DNA from 4 places in the Ensifer sp. ZNC0028 genome. Region 1 is predicted to be linked to each of the others. Evidence: predicted binding sites of a transcription regulator. Region 1 holds the regulator's gene; each other region holds the start of a gene.

Evidence for each region. Region 1 encodes LexA, which represses DNA repair genes until DNA is damaged. Its sites were predicted from a motif close to TGTTCNNNNTGTGTTCNG; they were not measured.
Region 2: L981_RS13745 (DNA recombination protein RmuC) is a predicted target of LexA. The motif match lies at 5,010-5,027, and genes of this name have one in related genera.
Region 3: L981_RS22660 (ATP-dependent helicase) is a predicted target of LexA. The motif match lies at 4,644-4,661, and genes of this name have one in related genera.
Region 4: L981_RS22975 (DUF763 domain-containing protein) is a predicted target of LexA. The motif match lies at 2,926-2,943, and genes of this name have one in related genera.

Annotation. Positions count from the first base shown of each region.
Region 1 covers NZ_JTLA01000035.1:16,931-23,967, forward strand. Annotated here, with positions in the region: tRNA gene L981_RS09160 (tRNA-Asn) at 45-119, opposite strand; gene L981_RS09165 (hypothetical protein) at 279-572, shown strand; gene L981_RS09170 (thermonuclease family protein) at 788-1,522, shown strand; tRNA gene L981_RS09175 (tRNA-Cys) at 1,675-1,748, shown strand; gene L981_RS09180 (hypothetical protein) at 1,958-2,290, shown strand; gene lexA (transcriptional repressor LexA) at 2,376-3,098, opposite strand; gene L981_RS09190 (hypothetical protein) at 3,336-3,587, opposite strand; gene L981_RS09195 (hypothetical protein) at 3,862-4,590, shown strand; gene L981_RS09200 (hypothetical protein) at 4,709-5,311, shown strand; tRNA gene L981_RS09205 (tRNA-Ala) at 5,463-5,538, opposite strand; gene adhP (alcohol dehydrogenase AdhP) at 5,919-6,944, shown strand.
Region 2 covers NZ_JTLA01000057.1:2,057-9,093, forward strand. Annotated here, with positions in the region: gene L981_RS13735 (methyl-accepting chemotaxis protein) at 66-2,471, opposite strand; gene L981_RS13740 (ribokinase) at 2,832-3,731, opposite strand; gene L981_RS13745 (DNA recombination protein RmuC) at 3,784-4,977, opposite strand; gene def (peptide deformylase) at 5,129-5,653, shown strand; gene fmt (methionyl-tRNA formyltransferase) at 5,817-6,752, shown strand; gene truA (tRNA pseudouridine(38-40) synthase TruA) at 6,752-7,037, shown strand, end outside.
Region 3 covers NZ_JTLA01000100.1:5,613-12,649, reverse strand. Annotated here, with positions in the region: gene L981_RS22685 (efflux RND transporter permease subunit) at 1-859, opposite strand, end outside; gene L981_RS22680 (efflux RND transporter periplasmic adaptor subunit) at 919-2,100, opposite strand; gene L981_RS22675 (cyclase family protein) at 2,404-3,225, shown strand; gene L981_RS22670 (EthD family reductase) at 3,423-3,737, opposite strand; gene L981_RS22665 (carboxymuconolactone decarboxylase family protein) at 4,110-4,517, shown strand; gene L981_RS22660 (ATP-dependent helicase) at 4,704-7,037, shown strand, end outside.
Region 4 covers NZ_JTLA01000101.1:24,998-32,034, reverse strand. Annotated here, with positions in the region: gene L981_RS22985 (NAD(P)-dependent oxidoreductase) at 1-37, shown strand, start outside; gene L981_RS22980 (NAD(P)/FAD-dependent oxidoreductase) at 293-1,402, shown strand; gene L981_RS22975 (DUF763 domain-containing protein) at 1,586-2,884, opposite strand; gene L981_RS36065 (GNAT family N-acetyltransferase) at 3,231-3,542, opposite strand; gene L981_RS22965 (sensor histidine kinase) at 3,797-4,855, opposite strand; gene L981_RS22960 (chemotaxis protein CheB) at 4,864-5,430, opposite strand; gene L981_RS22955 (protein-glutamate O-methyltransferase CheR) at 5,427-6,266, opposite strand; gene L981_RS22950 (response regulator) at 6,263-7,037, opposite strand, start outside.

The sequences.
Region 1 (7,037 bases):
CTAAAAGAAAAGGCCTGCACCGTGAGGTGCAGGCCTTTAGAAAGTGGCTCCCCGGGCCGGATTCGAACCGGCGACCTGTCGATTAACAGTCGAATGCTCTACCGCTGAGCTACCAGGGATCATCCGCGCCGCTGTTGTGCTGTGCGCTTCAGAAGTGAGGCTGCTAATACGCATGCTTTTCTGATTTGCCAAGCGCTTTTTTCAAAAAAAATGACAAGTTCCGTTGCGAGGCTGTGGAGAAGTCCCCAATTGTGGGAAAACACGCCGGATAGGGAATGATGAATAAAAACAGGAAGCAGATGCATTTCGGCATTGATCCGCAGACACGACAGATCGTGCTGGGCAAATGGCGCATCGCGCTGCCCGACTCTCCGCTCTTGCGCATCCTGCTGGGTTCGCTGCTGGTGTTCTGCGGTTTTCTCGGCTTCCTGCCCGTGCTGGGCTTCTGGATGATACCGCTGGGCCTGATCGTGCTTTCCCACGACATTCCCTCGGTTCGCCGCCGTCGTCGTCGCCTGGCCGTCTGGTGGGCGCGCTGGCGCGGGAAAACCAATTCCTCGAAGGGTTCCTGAGCCGAACGCCGTTTGCCGCTCCTCTTGTTGCGGGCAGGGGCCGTTCCCAGTCCTTCGGGCGGTCGCGGTTCGATTCCCGAATATTTCAAGAACCGCCGTGATGCTCAGGGCGAATGACCGGTTCGTCGCAGGCTTCCCCTCTGTTGGGGTACCCTCGAAAACTTTTCGGCAACCCATCAAACGCATAATGCGGTCTCGAATCAGGATGGGGACCGATGGCCAAAGCCACTACGAAACGTCGACGCCGCAGTTCGGGCAGAAGCAGCAGCAAGCAGGGCGGCATGGCGCCGTGGTATCTGGCCGCAGCGCTCACCCTTGGCGGCGTCATGGCCTATGACCATCGCGCCGAGTTGCGGCACTGGCCCGTGGTTTCCGATGTCGTGGCTTTTGCGTCGCGAACGGAAACGAAGCCGAAGCCTCCGCGTGCCGTTCCTGAAGCGCAGGAGCGCGTCGCGCATCAGGCGGACAGGCACAAGCCTAATCCGAAGCCCGACCCGGTCACGAAGGTCGCCCTGGCCGCACCGGTGCCGTCGGTGAATGTCGGCGTCACGCCGCCAACCCCCGTCGTGCGGCCGAATGAAGAGGTGAAGACGGCGTCCATCCGCACCGACCAGTTTTATTTCTGCGGCATTCGCAACGACAACTGCGTGATCGATGGCTCCACCTTCGTCTTTCATGGCGAGACGATCCGTGTCGCCGACGTCGATGCGCCGCGAATCCGCCAGGCAAGCTGCGACAAGGAGCGTTCGCGCGGCTTCTACGCCAAGCAGCGCCTGCGCGAGTTGCTGAACGCGGGCGACTTCAAGCTGGTTTCGGCAGGCGGGCGATCAGACGCCAAGGCCGGCGAAAAACTGCGCCTGGTTACCCGTGGCGATCAATCTCTTGGACGCGTGCTTGTCTCCGAGGGGCTCGTGCGCCCGTGGGATGGACGCCCGACGCCCTGGTGCTGAGATCAACCGGGAGCCGATCGGCGGGCATCGGCGATCGTTCTGTGGAAAGTATCTATCCAACAAATCGACGGCGCGTTTTTCAGAAAATGCCTCTTGCGGTTTTTCTGCAATCATTCTAAATCCGCGCCAACGCTTGGTTATCCGAGCTGTGAGGCCTCGTGGCGGAGTGGTGACGCAGAGGACTGCAAATCCTTGTACCCCGGTTCAATTCCGGGCGAGGCCTCCAAAAATCTCACCTCGTTTGAATTGGTTTGACGTTCTGCCTTAGGGCAGCGCGGGTCGTTTCGCGACCCCACGTCCGCGCAAGCCACGTCTCCTATGCCTCCGTCGGATCTTATCGCTTCGGTGAAATCGGTAGAGGGGGAACGATGACTCCGCTGAGATCAGCCGCATCGGTAGCGTCCGTCAACATTAAGAACGGAGGCAATGGCATCAATGAAAAAGAGACTGATCCTGACGGCGTTGGCGTGTTTTGCGGCGACCGCTATTGAGGCGCACGCTGACGACCTGGTTTTCCAGCTGAAGAACAACACCAGCGTGGTACTGACGAACTTCTATACGTCACCGGTCGGCGTCAATGAGTGGGAAGACGATGTTTTCGGTCGGCAGGTCCTGAACCCCGGCGAGAGCATGGAGATCACCATTGCCGACGGGCGGGACGTCTGCAAATACGACATGCGATTCGAATTCGAGGAGGGCTCGGCCCTCGATACGACCGAGGACACGCAGGATCTCTGCGAGCTCGGAGAATATACGATCCACGAATAGACAATCTGGATTTCACCCGAAATAGAAAGAGCCTCGCCAATTGCCTTGGCGAGGCTCTTTTTTGATTCGGTGTGCTGTCTGCAGCTCAATGGTAGCGGCGGATCAGCCCGACAAGCTTGCCCTGGATCTTCACGCGATCCGGTCCGAAGATGCGCGTCTCGTAGGCGGGGTTGGCGGCTTCGAGCGCAATCGACGCGCCCTTGCGACGGAAGCGCTTCAGCGTCGCCTCCTCGTCGTCCACGAGCGCCACGATGATGTCGCCGGGATTGGCCGAGTTGCCGTTGCGGATGATCACCGTGTCGCCATCGAAGATGCCGGCCTCGATCATCGAATCGCCCTTCACTTCAAGGGCGTAATGTTCGCCGCTGCCGATCATGTCGAGCGGCACGGTGATGTCGTGGGTGTTGTTCTGGATTGCCGAGATCGGAACGCCGGCAGCGATGCGCCCCATCACCGGGACGGAAACGGACGTGCTTTCGGCAACCGGGGCGGGCTTCGGCGCGGCAGGAGCGGCCGCCGGCGGCTTTCCAAGGCTGCCTTCGATCACGCTCGGCGAGAAGCCCCTGCGCGGCTGCTGCTGGCCGGCGGCGTAAGCTTCCGGAAGCTTGATGACTTCGAGCGCGCGCGCCCGGTTCGGCAGCCGGCGAATGAAGCCGCGTTCTTCGAGCGCGGTGATCAAACGGTGGATGCCGGACTTCGACGCCAGGTCGAGCGCATCCTTCATTTCATCGAATGACGGCGGTACGCCCGACTCCTTCATGCGTTCGTGAATGAACAGAAGCAATTCCTGTTGCTTGCGGGTCAGCATGGCACGTCGCTCCAGAGGCGTGAAACAAATCAAGAACAGACACTATCTGTTCCATATGTGTTCCGCAAGTGCCTAAAATTCCGTGAATTCAGGCAATTGGCCGCTTCTGCGGGTGTCTATCGGTCACTTTTGCGGGAGCAGGGCGCTTTTCGGCGACGGTTGCGTGCCAAAAACGCGCCGGCAGGCGCCAGTCGCGCAGCTGATTCGAGCGAATCGCGGGGCTCTATGAGGAGAGATTTAGGTCGCTTGCGAGGTCGAGCAGGCGTCCTCGAACTCCTTCACCGTCTCTGCGCTGTTGTCTTCCGGAAGCACCGCGTCGGCCGCGTCGGTCGCGACGGGCGTGTCGCCGTCATAAACGAAGGACTGGATGTAGAACGCCAGCGCGCCCTTCCACACGTTGCGTCCATCGATCTGGTGGCACGGCACGGCCCGTTCGAAATCGGTCTGGAGTTCATCCACCGTCGCAGCGCTGAGCTTGACGTCAGGCATATTGGGCGATGCGACTATCGAAGCGAGAAGCAGGGCGGCAAGCACGGGGAACGTCCACTTGATGAAGGGGGTGGCACTACAGGGTGGGAAACGATGTGAACCGTGCTTTCGTTCCGAAGTCCAGCAAGCATGGCGATCACTCTGCCGTGTTCAACAGCTCTTTGCCTGCAGGCTGTGTCTGATTTGCGCCAGCCGCTGCACCTCGAGTTCATCTTGACCGTTCCTCTTGCGACGGGCGAAGAACGCACTGGCACTATCGGCTCTGGGGCCGGGGGTGGGGGATGCGCAAAAATCCCTGCGAGGAAGGGGCTTCACCGTCTCGACAGGAGGTCAAAAAAAGATAACTTTGCGTGGAAAGTGGGGTAATTGCATGCGTAGATTGTCGTTGGTGGTGCTCGGTCTGTTGCTCACGGCCGGAGCGGCGTCTGCTGAAGAAGGGCGTTCGAACATCTGGAAACGGATCAACGCCTGGACGGTGGGTTCCGATCCTTCCCTGGGAGGCTCGTGTTACGCCGCGACGAGCTATGATGCGGGTGCGATCCTTCGTATCGGCTTTTATCCGCGGGGGTCGGCGAACCTGGCGTTTCTTTCGATCGGCAATGCCGACTGGAAATCCATCGAGCCGCAGCGGGAATACGATGTCGCCTTGCAGCTCGACCGTGGTCGCCAGTGGCCGGCCGTTGCGTTCGGCGTCGATCTTACCGGCGCCAAGGCCCTCGTCGTCAACTTTTCCAACACCGACTTCTTTACCGAATTCGTTCGCAAGAACACCTTGGCGCTGGCCTTCGAGGGACGCGTCGTCGCGAGCCTCAGCCTGCGCGATTCGATGAAAGCGGTGAGCGAGATGTTCAAATGTCAGGAGGCGGTGAGCGCCTTGATCCCGAATGGCGGGCAGGGGGCAGCGAACGATCCCTTTGCCGGCGCCGGTGGCACTGCCCCGAACAACGATCCCTTTGCCGGTGGCGGCCAGACCAAGTCGTCGAAAGATCCTTTCGCCATGTGATGGGCGCGTCCGCTTGCCGCAGAGAGGTGAATATTCCTAAAATGTTGCTGGTATCGGGCTCGGTACCCTCGACAGCGGCGCGGGGACCTATCAAAATGCGGGCAAACGGGGGTTTTGCATGCGTAGATTGCTGGTCGGATTGGTAAGCTGTCTGATCGCCGCGGGATCGGCCGCGGCTGAGGAGTCCGAAATCATCAAGTGGAAGGACGTCGACGGCTGGACCGTTGCATCCGACACCTCGATGGAGGGCTCCTGCTTCATCTCGTCGGAATTCGACGGCGGCGTCACCTTGCGGCTGGGGTTCTATCCCAAGGGCTCTGAGTCGCCGCTCTACATGAGCTTCGCCAGCGACGACTGGCGGTCGCTCGAGGTCGGCAAGGAATACGACCTGACGTTCCGCTTCGACAAGACCGAGCCCTGGAGCGCTTCGGCGACCGCCGCTGGCGACGCGAGCGGAAAGTTTCTGTTCGTGAACGTCACCGACGCCGAGTTCCTGACGGGCTTCGTGCGCAAGCGGGGCCTAGCCATCGCGTTCGAAGATCGCGTCATCGCCAATCTCAGCCTGCGCGGCACCGGCCCCGCGGCCGAAGAGCTGATGAAGTGCCAGAAGGCAGTGGACGAGATCATCGCCGACGAAGGCCGCAAGTCCAAGGAGAAGAAGGCGGATCCGTTCAATGCACCGAGCGAAAAACGCTCCGCGCGGGATCCGTTCAGCCTCTGAAAACAGGGGCGCGTGAGCGGGCGTTGTTGCGCGAAGGCCGGGCGGTGGCCGGGACGAGTGGTGTCCCCAGAGAAACTCGAACCTGCGATCTGCTGATTACAAATCAGCCACTCTTCCAGTGCTTCGGCAATTGGCTCAATTCTGTTTGCCTTGGTGGAGCCGAAGGGAGTCGAACCCTCGACCTCCGCAGTGCGATTGCGGCGCTCTCCCAACTGAGCTACGGCCCCGTGCCATCCAGTCAACACGACGGCCGCCGAGCCTGTCAATAGACGCGCGCCAGCACGCCCGCTCGAACGTCGTTGCCCGATAAGTGTTGCTCGATCCGGCTAGTAGGAGCGAGGCCGTCGGGCTCTGAATCGCTTCTGAACTCCACCCATTGTCGAACTCTGCCGGCGGGTTTACCCTGCAACCGGACGATGGCGCTCCATGAGCCTCGTTGAAGTGTCGGCGATACACGCCAACCATGAAATGCCGTCCGGGCACTGGTTGTGAACGCCATGATGCCCGCGCCAATTACACGATTTTCGTATGTGAGATAGGCCCCTGCCGGCCCGCTGTTCCCATCAGAAACCTCTCCGTGGCCCGGCGATTGGAGGAGGATTGGCAAATGGCTCAGATGATGAAGGCGGCCGTGGTCCGGCAATTCGGGGCGCCGCTGACGATCGACGAATTGGCGGTGCCAACGCCGCAGCCGGGGCAGATCCTGGTCAAATACGAAGCAACGGGCGTGTGCCATACCGATCTCCATGCCGCAAATGGAGACTGGCCGGTAAAACCCAGTCCACCGTTCATTCCCGGACACGAGGGCGTCGGCTATGTCTCGGCGGTCGGCGCCGGCGTCAAAAGAGTGAAAGAGGGAGACCGGGTCGGCGTTCCCTGGCTTCACAGCGCCTGCGGCTACTGTCCGCATTGCCGTACCGGCTGGGAGACGCTGTGCGCGGCCCAGTCGAATACGGGATATTCGGTCAACGGAACGTTTGCGGAGTATGGACTGGCGGATCCTGATTTCGTCGGCAGCCTGCCGAAAGCGCTGGAGTTCGGCCCTGCCGCGCCGGTGCTCTGCGCGGGTGTGACCGTCTACAAGGGATTGAAGGAGACCGAAGTCCGTCCCGGCGAATGGGTTGCAGTTTCCGGCATAGGTGGGCTCGGCCACATGGCCGTGCAATACGCAAAGGCGATGGGCATGCATGTCGTCGCCGCCGACATTTTTGACGACAAGATGGCGTTGGCAAAGCAACTGGGCGCCGACATAACGGTCAACGGCAAGGCGAAGGATGCGGTCGAGCAGGTCATCAAGGCTACCGGCGGCGTGCATGGAGCGCTTGTGACGGCCGTCTCGCCGGCTGCGATGGAGCAGGCGTTCGGTTTCCTGCGCTCGCGCGGCACCATGGCGCTCGTCGGCCTGCCCCCCGGAATGATCTCTGTGCCGGTCTTTGAAACGGTTCTGAAGCGCATCACGGTGCGTGGTTCGATCGTCGGCACTCGCCAGGACCTGGAGGAATCGCTGCAATTCGCCGCCGAAGGCAAGGTCGCGCCGCATTTCTCGTGGGATAGCCTCGAGAATATCAACGAGATCTTCCGCCGCATGGAAGCGGGCAAGATCGACGGTCGCATCGTGATGAGCCTGCAGTAATCGACTTGGCCCGGCTGGCCGATGCTCGCGGGTCCATGCCCACGTGACACGTGTCGAGCATTTATTCTTGTGCGCTTTCCTTCAATCGCCAGT
Region 2 (7,037 bases), on a different contig from region 1:
GTTCATCGTACTCCAAACGAAAACGGCGCCCCGAGAGGCGCCGTTTTCTTTTCTCGTTCCGCTGATCAGAACTCTTCCCAGTTATCCTGGGCAAGCGCGTTGGCGCCGGAGGTCTGGGTCAGTACCCGCTGTGTCGAAGCCGAGTAGTTGCTTCGCGCCGGGCTTGCTGCCGGAGCGGGCCGCGCTTCGCGAGCGGGAGCCGGGACCGGAGCGGGGCGTTCGGCCGCGCGCATCCGCTCGGCCGTGCCGCGCAGCATCGCTGCGGAGGACGGCTGGGCCGTTGCTGTCGCCTGCGCGACCCGGAAGCGCGCAACGAGCGTGTTGAGCGTACGCGCTTCCTCGTTGAGCGCCATGCCGGCCGCAGTCGTTTCCTCGACCATGGCGGCGTTCTGCTGGGTGACCTGGTCCATCTGGTTGACGGCCGAGTTGATCTCCTTCAGGCCGACGGCCTGTTCGGAAGCGGAGCTCGAGATCTGGCGGATGAGGCCGTTGATCTGCACCACCTGCTCGGCGATCTTTTCGAGCGCACCGCCGGCCTTGCCGACGAGATCGACGCCTTCGCGCACCTGGCCGGCCGAGGTGTTGATCAGGGTCTTGATCTCCTTGGCGGCGTTAGCGGAGCGCTGAGCGAGCTCGCGCACTTCCTGGGCGACGACGGCAAAACCCTTGCCGGCGTCACCGGCACGCGCCGCTTCGACACCGGCGTTCAGCGCCAGAAGGTTGGTCTGGAAGGCGATTTCGTCGATGACCCCGATGATGCGGCTGACCTCGTGCGAGGACTGCTCGATGCCCTTCATCGCGGCGATCGCCTTCTGCACCACTTCGCCCGACTGTCCGGCATCGCTGCTGGCCACGTCCACCGATTTCGCGGCAACCTTGGCGTTTTCGGCGCTGGCGTTGACCTGCGAGGTCAGCTCGTCGAGGGCAGCTGCGGTCTCTTCCAGGCTTGCAGCCTGCTGTTCGGTGCGGTGCGACAGGTCGTTGGCGGCGCTGCTGATTTCGCTGGTGCCGTTGCTGATGTTGACGACCGAATGGTTGACGGTGCGGATCGTCTCTTCGAGGCTTTCCATCGTCGCGTTGAAGTCGCGCTTGAGCTGGGCGTATTCGCCCGGGAAGTCGTCGGTGATGCGGAAGGCGAGATCGCCGGACGACAGGTGCGAGAGACCCTTGCCGAGGCGAGCGACGATGTCGCGCTGAAGCGCGCTGCTCTCGGCGCGTTCGGTTTCGGAGCGGCCGCGTTCGCGCTCGGCCTGTTCGCGCTCATGGCGGGCTTCGCCTTCGAGACGCTTGGTGTCGGCAAGCTGATGGCGGAAGCCTTCGAGCGCCTTGGCAACTTCGCCGGTTTCGTCGGAACGATCCTGGCCGGCGATCGCCTTGGTGTAGTCGCCGTGGCTGAGATCGTTTACGTCCTTGACGAGGCTCGCCAGCGGCTTCTGCACGAAACCACGAACGGCGAGATAGAGGCCAAGCAGAACGGCGCCGAGTACGACGAGGCCGCCGACGATCATCATGTAGGTCTGATCCTTGACCGGCGCGTTGATCGCGGTGCGCGGCACGTCGACGAGCACAATCCAGCTGGTGTTCACGCCCGAGAGCGTGAAGGGATAAACGAGACGGTCGAAGGGCTCGTTGCCGTCATAGGAGAGGTTGGAGATGATGCCCGGCTTGCCGGAGGCGAGCGCGTTCTTGACGACGTCGTTGCCTTCGCCGTCATACTCCTTGAGCAGGAGGTCCGGGATCGGCGCGACCAGCCATTTGCCGGTCTGCGACAGCAGGTAGACGCGGCCGGTGTCGAAGGGCTTCAGCTTCGCGAGGCCATCGCCGAGCGAAGCGAGCGAAATGTCGACGCCGGTGACGCCGAGAAGCTTGCCGCCGGACATGACCGGGTAGGCGATCGAGCTCATCGCGGTCGGAACGTCGGTGTCCTGTGCCGTGTAGGGCTGGGTGATTGCACCCTTGCCGCTTTTGGCAGCGAGTTTGTACCACTCGGCCGCGTAGTCAGCGCCGAAAGTGGAGTACTGGATTTCGTTGGTGCGGCTCTTCGACCAGTAGGGCGTGAAGATGCCCTTGTCGTTACCGCCCAGTTCCTTGTTGTTGACGACGTCTTCTTGGCGGCCGTCGAAGGCCTTGGGCTCCTCCGCGAACCAGCTGCCGAAGGCAAACGGGTTCTGCTCGAGGTTGGCCCTGAGGATGTTGATCACCCCGGTGCGCTCCAGCGACTTTTCGGCATGTGCCCGGCCGAGGATGCCCGCCATCGAGCGGGCAGCGCTTGCAAGCTCGCCGATGTCGCCGGCAATGTCGGAGGCAATCGCGCGGGCTTCGCCGCTTGCCTGCTCGAGGACCAGCGTTTCGACGCGGTCCTGGGTCTGGGAGATGAGAACGAAATTCGAGGCAAGCAGGACAAGTGCGATCGTGCCGCCTGTCACCGCGATCAGTTTGGTCGCCAGCGATTTGGCTTGGAACTTGAACATGAAATCCTCACGTGCTGGGAGGTCCGCAGGTTTTCACCTGCGGTGGACGCATTTCGCAATGGGGGTGAACTCCATCATGGAGCGTCAGATGCCGACCGGCATGTTGGAGGCGACCAGGCGCTTCGGCCGGTTTTCTCAGGGTCCTGAATAGACTGGAGAATCTTAAGATAGGGCCAACACGGACGTTATTTTACGCGTCGCTTGCATAAAATTAGGCGCAAAGTTTTATGTCCGCGACATCGTCTGTCCGGATTGCGCAAGCGGCCGTCGGGAAGGGGAAAACAATGCGGGCAGGGGCCTGCGCAAAATAAAGACGGGCGAACATCGCCCGTCTCAAGCGTGCGCTTTCAGGTGCGGAATCTAGAGGCGCGATGCCACGTCCGCGGCGAGCGGGATCGAAGGCTGGGCGCCGCTCGTCAGGCAGGCGAGAGAACCGGCGACCGCTGCGCGGCGCAGGGCGTCGGGGAAGGCGATACCGGCATCGAGGCTGGCTGCGAGGTAGCCGCAGAAGGTGTCGCCGGCGCCGACGGTATCGACCGGCTCGATCTTCAGGCCCTTGGCGCGCTGGATCTCACCTGCATGAACGGCAACAACACCTTCGGCGCCGAGCGTGACGATGACCGTCTGGCCGGTCTCGGCGTGCAGCGCCTTCATCGCCTCTTCGCGCTCGGTGCTCCCGATACCGCTCTTGCCGGCGAGCAGTTCGAATTCGGTTTCGTTGGCGATGACGATATCGGCCATGCGGCCAAGGCGGGCTGCCTCGGGCGTCAGCGGCGCGATGTTGATGACCGAGCGCACGCCCTTCCGTTTCGCAGCGGTGAGCGCCTTTTCGACCGAGGCGGCCGGAATTTCGAGCTGCAGCATCAAGGTGTCGCCGGGCTTCATGCCATCGACTGCCTTTTCAGCATCGGCCTCATTGACCGTCGCATTGGCGCTGGCGACGACGACGATGACATTTTCGCCATCACCGCCGACGAGGATATGGGCGGTGCCGGTCGGTTCGCCGACCGTCTTGGTCAGCGACAGGTCGGCGCCGGCACCCTTCAGCAGTTCGAGCGCGCCGTCGGCAAAGCTGTCCTTGCCTACCGCGCCTGCCATCTGCACCGTGGCGCCGGCGCGCCGTGCGGCCAGCGCCTGGTTTGCGCCCTTGCCGCCAGCGGCGGTCGAGAAGCCGGTGCCGGCGACGGTTTCGCCGGGCTTCGGAAGGCGTGCGGTGGTGGCGATCAGATCCATGTTGATGGACCCAAAAACAGTAATCATGTGTAGGTATCCTGTCGGCTTTGCGAATTGGGCCGGAGAGTGCCCGACAGCCTCAGTCCTCGTCAACCACCCGCAGGCGCAATTGCCCGACGCGATTGTCGACCGGGGCACGTGGTTCGCCAGCGTCCCGTGTGCCGCCTTCCGCTTGCAATTCGAGGGCCTCGATCTTGGCGCCGCGGCGGGTGAGCTTGCTGGAGGAAACGAGGATGTCCTCGACATCCTTCTGGCTCATGGCGAAATGGCCCTGCAGCTTGCGCACACGCTCATCGAGACGGCCGAGGTCCTCCATCAGCCGCGCGACTTCGCCCTGGATCAGGTGCGCCTGCTCGCGCATGCGCGCATCCTTGAGGATCGCCTGGATCACCTGGATCGACAAAAGGAGCAGGGAGGGTGAGACGATGACGATCCGCTGGCGGTGCGCCTTCTGCACGATCGCTTCGAAATGCTCGTGGATCTCCGCAAAGATCGATTCCGAGGGAACGAAGAGGAAGGCGGTGTCCTGCGTTTCACCCGGGATCAGATATTTGCCGGCGATATCGCGCACATGCGTTTCCATGTCGCGGCGAAAGAGTTGGGCGATCTGCTGGCGGCGTTCCGGGGTCGGCGCGTCACGCATTGCGTTCCAGGCTTCGAGCGGAAACTTGGCGTCGATGACGAGCGGCGGTTGGCCGTTCGGCATGCGGATGATGCAGTCGGGCCGCACCCCGTTCGACAGCGTGGCCTGGAATTCAAAGGCGCCCATCGGCAGCCCGTCGGCGATGATCGCTTCCATGCGCGACTGGCCGAAAGCGCCGCGCGTCTGCTTGTTCGAGAGGATCGCCTGAAGCCCGGCCATATCCTTGGCGAGCGACTGGATGTTGTTCTGGGCCGTGTCGATGACCGCGAGGCGCTCCTGCAGCCGGCGCAGGTTTTCGTGCGTCGCCTTGGTCTGCTCGCTGATCGAGGTACCGATGCGGTGGGTCATGCCGTCGATGCGCTGGCTGAGCGTCTGGTTGAGTTCCGCCTGCCGGGCGCCGAACACCTCGGCCATCGCCGCGACCCGCCCCTGCATCTCCGTCTGGGCGGCCAGCAGCATTGCCATCTGTTCCTGCCGCTCGTCGTCGCGGGGATTACGTCGGCGCGACAACGCCATCAGACCGGCAACGACGACCACAAGGCCGGCGGCAATCACGAGATGGCCCAGGGTGATCGGCAGAGGGCCGATGAAAAACAGCGGCTGGGCGAAGGGAAGGGGCGCAGGTTCCATGCGCCAAACCTAACAGATTCTCTCGCGAAGTGTAGATCAAAACAAGAACAGATGCGCGTCGAGGTTAATGCCCGGCCAGGGGCGAACGGGTGCCGCAGGTGGCAAGGCAATTTCCTTGCGCGTCGATGGAAAGATCGGCTATGGGAGCATCATGACCATCAAGCCGCTCATCATCCTTCCCGATCCTGTGCTTCGCCAGGTTTCCACGCCGATCGAAACCGTCGACGCGGACGTCCGCCGCCTGGCCGACGACATGCTCGAAACCATGTATGATGCCCCCGGCATCGGCCTTGCCGCGATCCAGATCGGTGTCGCCAGGCGCATGCTGGTGCTCGACGTTTCGAAAGAAGGCGACGAGAAGACGCCGCTTGTCTTCATCAACCCCGAGATCGTCGCTTCGTCCGACACCTATTCGGTCTACGAGGAAGGCTGCCTGTCGATCCCGGATTATTACGCCGAGGTCGAGCGCCCCGCTGTCATCACCGTCAAGCATCTGGACCGTGACGGCAAGGAACAGACGATCGAGGCCGATGGCCTGCTCGCCACCTGCCTGCAGCACGAGATCGACCACCTGAACGGCGTGCTGTTCATCGACCATATCTCCAAGCTCAAGCGCGACATGGTGATCCGCAAATTCACCAAGGCCGCCAAGACGCGCGGCGCCAAGGCGATCTGAGCCTTCGATCGCGGACGATCGCGCGAAAGCTTGAAGGCGGGAACCCATTGAACATTCCAGGAAAGAGCGTGAAACGGCTTTTCTGGAATTGTCCTGTTTTAGTGAATGAGATCATTTCGCCGTTTCCCCGCATGAAGTGATCTGAAAGGACGGAGTTACCGCCTTGTCGCTTCGCATCATCTTCATGGGCACGCCGGAATTTTCGGTGCCGACGCTGGCGGCACTGGCCGAGGCCGGCCATCAGATCGTCGCCGCCTACACCCAACCGCCGCGGCCGGGCGGCCGTCGCGGGCTCGACCTGCAGAAGTCGCCGGTGCATCAGGCGGCCGAGTTGCTCGGCATTCCGGTGCTGACGCCGGTCAACTTCAAGGACGAGGCGGATCGCCAGACCTTCCGTGATTTCGACGCCGACGTCGCCGTCGTCGTCGCCTATGGCCTGCTTCTGCCCGAGGCCATCCTCACCGGCACCAAGCTCGGCTGCTACAACGGCCACGCCTCTCTGCTGCCGCGCTGGCGCGGGGCAGCGCCCATCCAGCGCGCGATCATGGCCGGCGACCACGACACCGGCATGATGGTGATGAAGATGGAAAAGGGGCTCGATACCGGCCCGGTCGCCCTCACCAAGACGGTCCAGATCGGCGAGACAATGACCGGTGGCGAGCTACACGACCGACTGATGCAGGTCGGCGCGACGCTGATGCGTGAAGCGATGGCGAAGCTCGAAGCCGGCGACCTGCCGCTGACGGTCCAGGCCGAGGACGGTGTCGTCTATGCCCAGAAGATCAGCAAGACCGAAACCCGCATCGATTTCGCCCGTCCCGCCCGCGTGGTGCACGACCATATCCGCGGCCTGTCGCCGTTCCCGGGCGCGTGGTTCGAGCTTGAGATCGCCGGCAAGCCGGAACGCATCAAGGTGTTGAACTCGCAGCCCGCTTCCGGCGCGGGCGAGGCCGGCACGGTGCTCGACGATAATCTGACGATTGCCTGCGCCGAGGGCGCCGTTCGGCTCACCCGCCTGCAGCGCGCCGGCGGCAAGGCGTTGGACGCGGGCGACTTCCTGCGCGGAACGCCGGTTGCACCCGGCACGAGGGTCGGCTGATGCCGCGGTTCAAGCTGACCGTAGAGTATGACGGCTCGGATTATGTCGGCTGGCAGCGGCAGGACAACGGAGAGTCCGTGCAAGGGGCGATCGAAAAGGCGATCCTGTCCCTCACCGGCGAGACCGTATCGATCCGCGGCGCCGGCCGTACCGATTCCGGCGTGCATGCCAGCGGCCAGGTCATGCATGCGGACCTCACGCGTCCGTGGAAGCCCTATACGCTGCGCAACGCGCTGAACGCCCATCTGGGGCTTGCGGGCGAGCGGGTGGCGATCCTCGAGGCCG
Region 3 (7,037 bases), on a different contig from region 1:
CAAGGCCGATGCCCTGCCGACCGTTGGAGCGCAGCGCCGTCGTGCCGGTGTCGGGACCGAGCGTCACGGTGGCGACGTCGCGCAGGCGCACATTGTTGACGAGGATCAGGTTTTCGAACTGCTCGGGCGTCTGCAGGTCGGCCGTGGCGCGCACGGAAATATCCTGGCTGGCGCTGGTCAGCTTTCCGGCCGGAACGTCATAGGAGGCATTGGCCAGCGCTGTCCTGAGGTTTGCGACCGTCACCCCGCGCCCGGCGAGCTTCGCCTGGTCGAGGTCGATGCGGAAGATCTTCTCCTGGTCGCCATAGACTGCGACGTCGGCCACACCCTCGACGGCAGCGAGCCGGTCGCTGATCTCGTTTTCGACGAGCAGCGTCATGTCTTCCATCGACATGGTGTCGGAGGTGAGAGCCAGGCGCATGATCGGCTGGCTGTCGGCGTCGGCCTTGACGATGCTCGGCTCGTCGACATTGTCGGGCAGTTGGTTGCGCACCCGGCCGAGCGCGTCGCGGATGTCGTTGGAAGCCTGGCCGATATCGGTCGTGTCGGAAAACTGCAGCGTCACCCGGCTGCGACCGAAGGACGAGGTCGAGGAAATGTCGCGGATGCCCTGCACGCGCGACACGGCACCCTCGACCACCGAGGTGACCTCGCGGTCCATCGTTTCGGGCGCTGCACCATCGAGCGTCGTCGTTACCGAGATCACCGGCTGGTCGACCTGCGGCAGTTCGCGGATTTCGATGCCGTTCCAGGCCGCAAGCCCGGCAACGACGATCAGCGTGTTGACCACCAGCGCGAAGATCGGGCGGCGGATGAAGAGTGCGGTAAAGCCGGTCTTGCCACGCTCGCGGGCTGACATCTTGTCGCCACCGCCCCCGTGACCACCACCATGGCCGCTCGACTGACTGTCGCCGCCGCTCACTTGGTTTCCTCCGCAACCTTCTGCGGTTCCTGCTTACTCTCGCGGCCGGCAATGCGCACGGCGCCGCCGTCGCGCAGGCGCTGCACGCCTTCGGTGACGACCTCGTCGCCTTCCTTAAGCGCTGCGTCCACCAGCACCTTGTCCGGGTTGCGCTGAATGATCTTGACCGGCACCTTCTCGCTCTTGTCGCCCGAGACGCGCCAGATATAGGAGCCTTCCGAGCTCCACTGGATCGCCAGCGGATCGACCGTCGGATAGGTGTCGCCGTCGAAGGCGACCGTGACCGAGAAGGACATGCCTGCCCTAAGCTTATCGTCGGGGTTTTCAAGCCGTGCGCGCACGCGCAACGTCCGGCTCGCCTGGTCGAGGCGGTTGTCGATCGCATGGATCGCACCGTCGAGCTGGTTGCCGGGCTGGGCGATGGCGAAGGCCGTGACCGGCTGGTCGACGCTGATCTTGTTGGCGAAGCGCTCCGGCACCCAGAAATCGACGAGGATTTCCGAGCGGTCGTCAACGACGGCAATCGGCGTCGTGGTCGTGACATAGTCGCCGACATTGACGGTGATGATGCCGACGACGCCCTTCGACGGCGCCACGATATCGCGGCGCTTGAGGTCGAGCTCGGCGGTCTTCAGCGCCAGTTCGGCGGTCTGCATGGCGATCTCGGCGTCGCGCACATCCACCGCCGACACCGCCCGCGCCGTGCTGAGGTTGCGGTAGCGCTCGACCTTTTCGCGGGCGCTGTCGCGTGTCAGCCGCGCCTGGTCGGCGGCGATCTTCTGGTCGTCGCTGTCGAGCCTGGCGATCACCTGGCCTTGCGCCACCTTTTCGCCGGAGCGCACGAGAATTTCGGTGAGGTTGCCGGTCGCCGTCGGCGTCACGGTGACGGAATGGATCGCTTCACCGTTGCCGATCGCGTTCAGCCGGTCGTTGACAACAGACGTACCCGAAGGCCTAACCATAACGAGGATGGCATTGTTGCCGCCCTGCCCGCGTCCATTGCCGCGTTCGCCGCCCGCGCCGCCTTCAGCACCTGGCTTGGACAAGGCATCGATCAGCGGGTGCGAAACACCGATCGCCGCCAGCGTTTCACCGGCGCCGGGCACAAACCGCACCCAGACGCCTGCGCCCACGAGAAGCACAGCGGCGCTCACCGCAAGCTGTTTCCAAACCCGCATTCAAGTCTCCGAATTAAGCAAAAAACACGCCCCAGCGCGGCGCGGCCGGCGGTTCGTTCCGATTGCCCGGAGTATCCCTGTTCGCACGTGTCGGGGCAATGACAGAATACCATCATTACGCAATTGTAATAAAAGCGAATTTGTTGGCGGGATGATGACGCACCGACGCATCATAGCTTTGTCCAGGAATTCACTAGACAATTACCATTTACAGCCGCCGACACTGCGCTATCCTGCAACCGCCGGCAGCGTCTTTCGGCCGGCTTTGCGCCTGTCTTCAGGCCTCTTGGGGGAGAGAAGTCGATGTGCGATGCCTGTGTCATGCAAACGGTGAAAGAGCGCATGCTCTCGCGCCGCAGCTTCTTCAAAGCAGCCGCGGTCGGGACCGCGGGCCTTGCCGCCGCAAGCGTGGGCGCGGCACCGCCGGCGTTGGCGCAGGGGCATTCAAGCGTCACCGACCTGACCCATGAATTGCACGAGGATTTCCCGACCTTCTTCGGCCAGCAGCAGTTCTTCCGCGAGGAGAAATTCAACTACGCCAAAGACAAGTTCAACATGTTCGAGCTGCGAGTGAACGAGCACACCGGCACCCATGTCGATGCGCCGCTGCACTTCTCGGCCGACGGTCTCTCCGTCGCCGAACTGCCCGTCGACAAGCTGGTGGTGCCGCTCGTGATCGTCGATATCAGAAAGAAAGCTGAGGCCGATGCCGATGCGCAGGTGACGCCCGACGATCTCAAGGCCTGGGTCTCAGCCAATGGCGAAATCCCTGAAAACGCCTGCGTCGCCATGCTGTCAGGCTGGAGCGCGCATATGGGCACGGACAAGTTCCGCAATGCCGATGGCGCCGGCAAGCTGCACTTCCCCGGCTTTCACGTCGAGGCCGCCAAATATCTGATCGAAGAGAGCAAGGCGGCCGGCATTGCCGTCGATACGCTCTCGCTCGACCACGGCCCCTCGCCCGATTTCGCCACGCATTATGCCTGGCTGCCGGAGGGACGCTGGGGGCTGGAGGCCGCCGCCAATCTCGACAAGCTGCCGGTCAAGGGCGCAACCCTCATCCTCGGCGCGCCGAAGCATCGCGGCGGCACCGGCGGCCCGGCCCGCGTCTTTGCGCTGGTCTAGGTCACGGACCTAAAGAGCACAACCAGGGTTTGGCTGAGGCGAGCTTAAAGGGAGCAAGGTGGTTTCCGTGTCCACGGCAACCACATGTTCCCGATCGTCGACCAACTCCGCACCGGCTGCGTCACCATGGATCACGGTGCGCCAACAGGACGCCGATCGCGGAAGGTCAACGGCGACGCCTGACGCGCGGAAGCACCCTAGCCGCCAACGACTTCACTGATCTGCACGATGGGCGCGATGTCCGTATAGTTGGCGACATCAGCGGAGATTTCGGCGCGGTGCGGACCTAACGCCTCCTGGAATGTCTCGAGGCTCGGCGCGTAGACGTGGCACGCCGCGACGAACTGTGGCGCGCTTCCAGGCTCGCGCCCCGCAAGGCCCTTGTCGATCTCGTAGCGCAGGCAGGCATCGCCGAGCCGGTCCTGGAGCAAGGGCATGTGCGTGGTGCGGTAGTAGTCGTGGTCGAACTTCGTGCCACCATCGGCCGGATAGTAGACGCTCATCTTGATCATGGTCGGGCTCCTGCCTGAACGCCGCTTCGAGCGTCCGAAGCTACTTCTAGGTCACCGACCTATAGAGCACAACCAGCTTTTGGCTGGAACACGTTTGACGAGAGAAAGGTTGTTTTCGGGCTTTTGCGGCCGCCGGGTCTTCATCGTCACGCAAAACGGCAACGCCTGTCAGGGCTCGAGCAAGGGCGTGCTGTTTACATCGGGCCCCTTCGGCTCGAACAATCAACCCTGCAACGAAATCCCCAATTGAACGCATCGGCCACGGCTCCTCAAACGCAACGCTGGCAATCGCTGCAACGTCGGCTATCGTCGTCGCATCAAGCCACCGGCCAGCCCGCGTGCCGCCACCAACGACAACAGCGAAGGAGCCCCATGAGCACCGTAACCCCGCCCTCAAATCCGGAAGCCGATCCGCGCGTCAAGGCCGTGTTCGACGACATCCGCGCCACCCGCAAGTCCGATTTCATCAACAATATGTGGCTGTGGCTCGCCTTCGATCCGGAGTTGCTGGAGCAGACCTGGCGCGACGTGAAGGCGGTGATGGCAACGCCGTCTGCGCTCGATCCGCTGGTCAAGGAGATGCTCTACATCGCCGTTTCCGTCACCAATGGCTGCGGTTACTGCGCCCATTCCCATACGGCTGCGGCAAAAGCCAAGGGCATGAGCGATGCCGAGCACGCCGATCTCCTGCGCGTGATCTCGCTTGCCGCCCGCACCAACCAGCTTGCGACCGCGCTGCAGGTGCCTGTCGATCCCGCTTTCGACAAGACGGCTGGGTGAAGCATGTCGCGCAAAAGTGTGAAGCGGTTTTGCGGCGACGACATGCGAGAAACGAAACAGGCCCAAGAATAAGCGGTCTCGAAATCGCCTGTCTTTCCACAGGCTTGGTGCGGCTGGCGCAGAAAACGGAATAAAAGAAGAACATCCTTTCTGGCCTTTCCCCACCGAATCACTACATTGAGCCGCATGATGAGTGGTTTCGACGACATTCCCTTCTTCGACGAGGAGCCGGCGCCGCGCAAGCAGCAGCCCGCCCCCGCAGGTGTTCCGGCAACTGGCGGCATTGCTGCGCGCGCCATGGCGGCGCGTGATCGTGCTCAGCCGCGCCCGGATTATCTCCAAGGCCTCAACCCGGAACAGGCCGAAGCCGTCGAGACGCTGGACGGACCCGTGCTGGTGCTCGCAGGTGCCGGCACCGGCAAGACCCGGGTCTTGACCACGCGCATCGCCCATATCCTGACGACCGGCCGCGCCTTCCCCTCGCAGATGCTCGCGGTGACCTTCACCAACAAGGCGGCGCGCGAGATGAAGGAGCGCATCGGCGTGCTCGTCGGCCATGCGGTCGAAGGCATGCCCTGGCTCGGCACCTTCCACTCGATCGGCGTCAAGCTTCTGCGCCGCCACGCCGAACTCGTGGGCCTGCGCTCCGATTTCACCATTCTCGACACCGACGACGTGGTGCGGTTGATCAAGCAGTTGATCCAGGCCGAAGGCATCGACGACAAGCGCTGGCCAGCCAAGCAGTTCGCCGGCCTGATCGACGGCTGGAAGAACAAGGGCCTCGACCCCGCCCAGATCCCCGAGGGCGACGCGCGCGCCTTTGCCAACGGCAAGGGCCGCGAACTCTACGCCGCCTACCAGAACCGGCTCTTGACGCTGAACGCCTGCGACTTCGGCGACCTCTTGCTGCACCCGATCCGCATCTTCCGCATGCACGCGGACGTGCTGAAGGACTATCACGACAAGTTCCGCTACATCCTCGTCGACGAGTACCAGGACACCAACACGGCCCAGTACATGTGGCTGCGCTTGCTTGCCCAGCGGCCGAAGGGCGTCCCGCAGAACGTCTGCTGTGTCGGCGACGACGACCAGTCGATCTATGGCTGGCGCGGCGCGGAAGTCGACAACATCCTGCGCTTCGAGAAGGATTTCCCGGGCGCCAAGGTGATCAAGCTCGAGCGCAACTATCGCTCGACCGAACATATCCTGGGTGCTGCCGGCCACCTGATCGCCCACAATGAAGGCCGCCTCGGCAAGACGCTTTTCACCGACCGAACCGACCCGGATGACGAGAAGGTGCAGGTGCACGCCGCCTGGGATTCGGAAGAGGAAGCCCGCGCCGTCGGCGAAGAAATCGAGCAGCTGCAGCGCAAGAGCCACAAGCTTAACGACATGGCGATCCTGGTGCGCGCTTCGTTCCAGATGCGCGAATTCGAAGACCGCTTCGTCACGCTTGGCCTCAACTACCGCGTCATCGGCGGGCCTCGTTTCTATGAGCGTCTCGAAATCCGCGATGCCATGGCCTATTTCCGCCTGGTCTGCCAACCGGCCGACGACTTGGCCTTCGAGCGCATCATCAACACGCCGAAGCGTGGCCTTGGCGACACCACCGTGCGCACGCTGCACGACTATGCCCGCGCCCGCGACATTCCGATGCTGGCGGCCGCTTCCGAGATTATCGAGACCGACGAGTTGAAGCCGAAGGCGCGGAAAGCCCTGTTCGACGTCGTCACCGACTTCCGCCGCTGGCAGAGCCTGCTCGAGACCACCGTGCATACCGAGCTTGCCGAGCAGATCCTCGACGAGAGCGGCTATACGGCCATGTGGCAGAACGACAAGACGGCGGAAGCACCGGGCCGGCTCGAAAACCTGAAGGAACTGATCCGCTCGATGGAAGCGTTTGAGTCGCTGCGCGGCTTCCTCGAACACGTCGCTCTGGTCATGGATGCCGAGCAGAACGAGAACCTCGACGCCGTCTCGATCATGACGCTGCATTCGGCCAAGGGCCTGGAGTTCGACACCGTGTTCCTGCCCGGCTGGGAGGAAGGCCTGTTTCCGCACCAGCGCGCGCTTGACGAAGGCGGCCGCTCCGGCCTTGAGGAAGAGCGCCGCCTTGCCTATGTCGGCATCACCCGCGCCAAGCACCGTTGCCACATCTGGTTTGTCTCCAACCGCCGCATCCACGGCCTCTGGCAGTCGACCATGCCGTCACGCTTCCTCGAGGAGCTGCCGCTTGCGCATGTGGACGTGGCCGAAAACGAGCAGTCCTATGGCGGCTATGGTCGCGGCGGCTACGGCCAGTCGCGCTTCGACAAGGCCGACCCCTTCCAAAACAACTATTCGACGCCCGGCTGGAAGCGCGCGCAGCAAAACCGCTCCGACGCCACCCGCGACAACTGGGGCACCCGCTCCGGCCACGCGGTCGAGCGCATCGGCTACGGCGAAAGCGGCCCACGCGGCCGCACCATCGACGGGGAGCTGGTGGCGAAATCGACCGCCACGGAACCCTCCCGCTTCTCG
Region 4 (7,037 bases), on a different contig from region 1:
CGCGGTGATCAAGGTCATCCGGCCCACAAGCAAATAGCCACCGCGATGCGTAGCGGATGCGAGCTAGCTGGTGGCCAATCGAGACATGAGGGCGAGTGATCAGGGCCTCGCCCTCACCTGTCCGGCTGCGTCCGCGACTGGCAATGTCTATGATGCCATCCTGTGATGCGCCCCGTCACAGGTGACGGCTCGCGATCAGGGCGCATCGACCGAAAGCTCCTAAAGGCGGCGACCTGCCACTTGTTCTCCAGCCTTTGCCGAAATAATCTTCGTTGGTGGGAGTGGCCTTCGCGTGAACACCAATGTTGTGATCGTCGGCGCCGGGCCCGCGGGCCTCGCGGTCGGCGCCTGCCTGACACGGGCGGGTCTCGATTTCATTATCCTTGAAAAGGCGCGCGAGATCGCGCCGGCCTGGCGACGTCATTATCGGCGCCTCCACCTGCATACGGTCAAGGCGTTCTCCTCGTTGCCGCACATGCCATTCCCGGAGACCTATCCGCGCTACGTGCCGCGCGAAAAGATGGTCGAGTATCTCGACGCCTACGCCGCGCGTTTCGAGCTCCGGCCGCACTTCGGCGAGACGGTCAACTCCATCCGCCGCGAGAACGGTAACTATCTGGTCGAGACCGGCACGGAAACCGTGTCCGCTCGCCACGTCGTCATCGCCAGCGGCAACAATGCCGCGCCCATAGTTCCGAATCTGCCCGAAATGGGGACCTTCGCCGGCAGCCTGTTGCATAGCGCTGACTATGCCGATGCCACCCCCTTCATTGGCCAATCGGTACTGGTGATCGGCATGGGCAACACCGGCGCCGAGATTGCGCTCGACCTTGCCGAGCTCGGCGCCCGGCCGACCCTGTCGGTACGCAACGGCGTCCACATTGTGCCGCGACAGCTCTTCGGCGTACCGATCCAGATGGTTGCAATGGCCACCCGTTTGCTGCCGCGAGCGGTGAACGACGCGTTTTTCCCGATCATTCTCGACTTTGCGCTGGGAAAGCCTGAAGAATTCGGCATCGTCCGACCAAAGCATGGCATCCTTGAGCAGGTCGCTGCCGGGCACATTCCGGTCATCGATGTCGGCACTGTTGCAGCGATCAAGTCCGGCAGCATCAAGGTGGCACCTGCCATCACGCGTTTCACCGAGCGCGGCGCCATCTTTGTTTCTGGCAGACAGGCAGAGTTCGACAGCGTCATCCTTGCCACCGGCTACCGGCCAAGTTTCGAGAAATTTCTGCCTGCGAACCTTCACCCCGGAAAAAGCGGCGTCACGCGGCAGTCCGCCGAACTCGGCCTCTATCTCGTCGGCTTCCACAATCCAGTCACCGGCCTGCTCCGGGAAATCGGCCGAGAAGCGGCCGCGGTGACCGCCGACATCGAGCGACGAAGCCGCGTAAGGTAATCGCTGCGAATGTGTGCGATGGTGGAATATGTGCGCAAATGAGGCGGGCTACCCGGTTCGCCTAGCCGCGCCCAAGACCAGCGCTCGCGTGGCATCATCCATCGACCTCCGAAGTCGAAAGGACACGCGCGCCCATCGATTTTGGAAACGCCGACGAAACTGTCGATGCCGGCAAAGCGACGTTCAGCGTGTTTGACGGCGGCCATCTCGCCGGTATGTCGGATCCAGTTGCTTCGGCTCGCTCGCCGGTCCCTCTGTTTTCTCAAATCCAAACACGCTGCGGCCGCCCCATTCGGGCGAACGGCGAAACTCTCCGGCAACGATTTCCTTAAGGTCCGGGCCAGTGGCGTATCTCTCGAGCTGCCGTGCCTGGTCGTCCAGACGCCTCAGCGCCTCCAGCTCCTCGCCAAGTCCCAGCCGCGCCTTCGTCACTGCCGATCGCATGACCGCAATCGTGTGGTCATAGACCTTGAGCGGCACGGGAAACGGATGGCGATCCTTGCCGCCGTGGGCAAGCGAAAACCGCGCCGGGTCGGCGAAACGGCAAGGGGCGCCGTGGACGACCTCCGCCACCATCGCGAGCGCGTTGACCGTGCGGGCACCGACGCCCGGAACCATCAGCAGCTGCTCGAAATCTTCGGGACCGCGATCGGCGGCCGCAGAAAGTGTCGCATGCAGCCGTCGCATGTTGACGTTTTCCTCCCGCACATCGTGGTGCGCCGGCATCACGAGATGCGGGAGCAAAGGCTGATCAACCTTTTTCGACCTTCCCTTTGGATCCAGAGCAACGACTTCCCGGACAATTCGGTCCGGCCCAAGCGACGCCAAAAGGTCAAGCTGCCCATTGCGCGAGGCGGCGGCCCGCTTGTCTGCGAGATTGACGATTTCCCCCTGCCCTTTTCCTTCGATCGCTGCATGGGGAGAGTCGACGAAACTCGAAACGCCTTCGGAGAACCAGTGATAGCGCCGGGCCTGGCGTTTATCGCCGTTCATGCCCTGCTGCACCACCACCCATTTGCCGTCATCGGCAACGATGAAGCCGTGCAGGTAGAGATCGAAGCCATCCTGGACAGCTGCACTGTCGACTTTCGCAACAAGCCGGCTGGTTGCAGCAAGCCCGGCACCATCGAAGCCGACGCGGTTGCCGATGGCAATCAGTTCGTCAGGCGTCTGCCGCGAATGCCGCCCGCGGCCACCGCAGACGCTTATCCCGAGATCCCTGGAACGAGAAGCCAGGCCACGCTTGAGAGCGCCGATCACGCTGGTCGTGATGCCGGAAGAGTGCCAATCCATGCCCATGACGCAGCCGAAGGACTGGAACCAGAAAGGATGGGCCAGCCGGCGCAGAAACTCGTCACGGCCATATTCGATGACGATGGCTTCGGCGATGATCGTCCCGAGTTTCGTCATGCGGTCTCCGAGCCAAGGCGGAACCCTGCCGCCATGAAGAGGGAGATCTGCACTTCCAGCTCGCTGAACCATTCGTGTCTTATAGGCCGCTTACAGGCGTTGCGACAGAGTAAAGTTCTGTGAATGTTCCAGCCGGCGGAAATCAGAACACGAATGCCCCTGAACGCAGCACTTCGAACTGGCGGTAGGGAGAACAAACGCTGAGACCTTATCGGGCGTGAGGCTCCAGGAGATTCCCCTGGAGCGTCACCCGTTTGCCTCAAGCTACCTGGATTTGCCAGCCGATCACGCGACCATCATCGGCATCAATGCGCTCCCCCGTACGCAGGAAGCCATTGCTTTCAAGTACGCGCTGAGAGGCCACGTTTTCCGTGCCCGTTTCTGCCGAGACGTGCGTGACCCGCGGATCATGCAACGCTCATTCAAGCAACTGGCGCACACCCTTGGTCGCAAAACCGCGGCCTTGGCAACGTGGCGCGACCCCGTAACCGATATGGAGATCGCCTTCGGGCGAAACCCGTATCACAGAGCAAAGACCAACGATCTCGCCATCATGGACGATCCACCAAGCCGACGGGGCAAAACTTCGCCTTGTTTCGAAAGCGAGGTTGCGCAGCATTTCCATCACCTCTGGCGGAGCGATCACAGTATCTGCGGCAAGGTACAGGCCTTCGCGCACGACGCCTCCAGGCATCGCGATGAAATCATCATCAATTGCTTCGATGAGCATTTTTCGGCTTTCTGATCTGTCAGGTGTCCAAAGCCGAACAGTGAGCGCGTTTAACTATGCCGAACCGACGACATCAACGCACGCACCGCTGCGGCCAACGATTTTGGGAACAACTCGACGGCAATCATAGGCCTTCTCCTGCGGTTGAACGCGACGCTACTCGATCCCAGCCGAAACGACAACGCGTTGCTGCCCCTCGCCGCTCGCGACTTTCCGAAAGGCATACGCAGCCCGGCAACGAGGCGATGCCGATCTCAGTTGTTGAGGTTTGTCAGCGGTATGCGAAGCGCCAGACAAAGTCCGTCGGCCCGCCAATTTCGCACCAGCGATCCGTTCAGCCCCAGAACGGCCGCTTTCTCCAGCGTCGTGCCAAATCCCGTCCTTTCGGAACTCTCGGACAACGGATGTGAGCCGTGTTCACTCCACTTGACGTGAAGTTCCTCGTCGATGGTCGAAACGTCGATGGTCAGTTGCCCCGTGGGGACGGAAAGGGCGCCATATTTGACAGCGTTGGTGGTCAGCTCGTGCAGAAGGAGCGCAAGGGACGTCAGTGCCTTGTCGCCGAGCGGAGCGTCCGACCCGGATATCATGACGCGAGAGCCGTGAGCGTGGTCGTGTGGTGCAACGATTGCCTTCAACAGGGCTACAACCGTCGTCGCAATCTCTGCACGATTGTCCTCCCGAACAAGCTCGGGCAGTGTAAGCTCGTGAGCGCGAGACAGCGCGTGCAGTCGCGACCGTAGATCAGCCTCGAGATCGGAGACGGTTTCGGCTTGCCTGGCACTGACCGAGATCAACCCGGCGGTGAGGCTGAACAGGTTCTTGATCCGGTGATTGATTTCCCGCAGCAGAATATCCTTGTGCTCCGCTGCCTGTTTGAGCGCCTCTGCCTGGGCAGCGAGTTCATCTCGTTGGGCGGCAAGTAGCTGCCGCTGCCGGTAGAGTTCGAAGAACACGTTGACTTTGCTGGCCAGGACGTCCGGTTCAATCGGCTTTTGAATGAAGTCCACCGCGCCAGCTTCGTAGCCGCGAAATCGGCGCTGGCCGTCTGCGGTTCCCGCCGTCACGAAAATGATGGGAATGTGCCGCGTGCGTTCGTTGCCGCGCATCAACTCTGCAAGTTCGAAACCGTCGAGACCCGGCATCTGAACATCGACGAGCGCGAGCGCTACGTCTTGTCGAAGCAGCATCTCAAGCGCCTGATCACCGGACCGCGCTTTCATGAGAAGGCGATCGTCGCGGCGAAGCAGTGCCTCCAGCGACAGGAGGTTTTCCTCGAGGTCATCGACCAGCAGAAACGGGACGGGCTCCATAATTATTCTCAGACCTCTTTCAAGTATTCGGCAATGGCATCGAGCGTCAGGATAAGAGCGCTCGGGCAAGACTGGATTGCCGCTTCCGGCATGGCGCGAGCGTGAGCGCCTTCAGGGTTTTGCACGATCGCCGTCCCGCCTGCTTCATGGACTGCCGCCAGGCCATCCGCCCCATCACGATTGGCACCGGTCAGGACAATCGCGACGAGAGCCGGCCCGAATGCATCGGCAGCACTTTCGAAAAGTATGTCGATCGACGGGCGGGAAAAGAGGACAGGCTCATCCGAAGAGAGGGACAGGTTGCCGTCCGTTTCCACGAGCAGATGATAGTCCGGCGGCGCAAAATAGATCGTGCCGGCCTCGAGCGACTGCTTGTCCTCGGCCTCTTCGACAGGCAACAGGCACTTTGCACGGAACAGGTCGACCATAAGGCTCGGTCTGTCCGATGGAATGTGAACGACCACGATCACGGGCAGCGCGAAGCTGCGCGGCAGCGCCGGCAGGATGGCCGAAAGCGCTTCGACGGCCCCGGCCGAAGCGCCAATGATTACCGCTTGGGCTTTTGCGGGCGTCATTCGGCACGCCTTTGGTAGATTTTCTCCTCGCGTACGAAATCCGTGAACGCATCGGCATGAAGCGAAAATCGCAGGTTCTCCTTGGCGCCGAGCCCAAGGAAACCTTTGCGGGCGAGCGAGTCCTTGAAAAGACCCACGGCTCGGTCCTGGAGCGCGCGGTCGAAGTAGATCATGACGTTGCGGCACGATATGAGGTGCATTTCTGCAAAAACAGCGTCGGTCACCAGGCTGTGGTCCGAAAACACGACGTTGCGGCGCAAGGTCTTATCGAACAGCGCCTTGCCGTACGCCGCCTGATAATAGTCCGACAACGATGACTTTCCGCCGGATTTTCGATGGTTCTCGGTGAAAAGCTGTATCCTATCGAGCGCATAGACGCCCGCCTCGGCCGCCTCCAGCGCTTCATGACTGATGTCAGTGGCATAAAAGATCGTTCGATCTTCGAGGCCTTCTTCCCGAAACAGGATAACCAGCGAGTAAAGCTCCTCGCCGCTGCTGCAGCCAGCAATCCACACCTTCAAGGAAGGGTAGGTCTTCAAATGGGGAACGACCTTTTCCCGGATCGCCTGGAAGTAACTGGGGTCACGAAACATCTCGCTTACCTGAACCGTCAGAAAGCGCAGCAATTGCGGCAGCATTGCCTGATCGTGCAGAAGTGCCTCCTGCATCGCCGAGAAAGTTTCGAACCCCAGTTGTTCGCGCGCCTTCTTTAGGCGTCGCTTGATCGACGCCAACGCATAGTTGCGAAAGTCGTAGTGGTATTTGAGAAACAGCGCTTCCAGCAGCAGCCGGATTTCGATGTCTTCCACCTTTTCAACCGCGGCGGCTTCGGTCATTTGGGCATCCATACGCGCACCAGCGACAACAGTCTGTCGACGTCCAGCGGCTTGGCCATGTAATCATTCGCGCCAGCTTCGATGCAGCGCTCCTGATCGTCCGGCATCGCCTTGGCTGTCAGCGCAATGATCGGCAACTTCCTCCAAGCCGGGTTCCTTCGAATCTCGGCGGTTGCGACCAACCCATCCATAACGGGCATCATGACGTCCATCAGCACGAGTTCGATCGGGCGCTCTGGGCCAGATGACGCTTTTTCGAGGGCGTCCAGCGCCTCGCGCCCGTTGCGCGCGATCTCGACGATCGCGCCGCGCGGTTCAAGAATGTTGGTCAGCGCGTAGACGTTTCGGATATCGTCTTCCACCACGAGGATGCGACGGCCCTCCAACAGCGCATCGCGGTTTCGCGCCTTGCGGATCATCTTTTGCTGCTCGTCCGGCAGTTCCGATATCACCTGATGCAGGAACAAGCTCACTTCATCAAGCAGCCGCTCGGGGGATTTCGCCCCCTTGATGATGATTGACTTCGAGTATCGCCTCAACTTCTGCTCATCATCCGCCGAGAGTTCGCGTCCGGTGTAAACGATGACAGGCGGGAAGGCATAGGCGCTCTGCGAGCTCAACGTCTCCAGCAACGAATAGCCGGACGCGTCAGGCAACGACAGGTCAAGCACCATGCAGTCGAAAGTCTGGTGCTTGAGGAAGTCAAGGCATTCGGCGGCGGTGCTGGCGGTCACCGTCTCGACGTCCTGGGTACCGATCAGTTTTGCGACC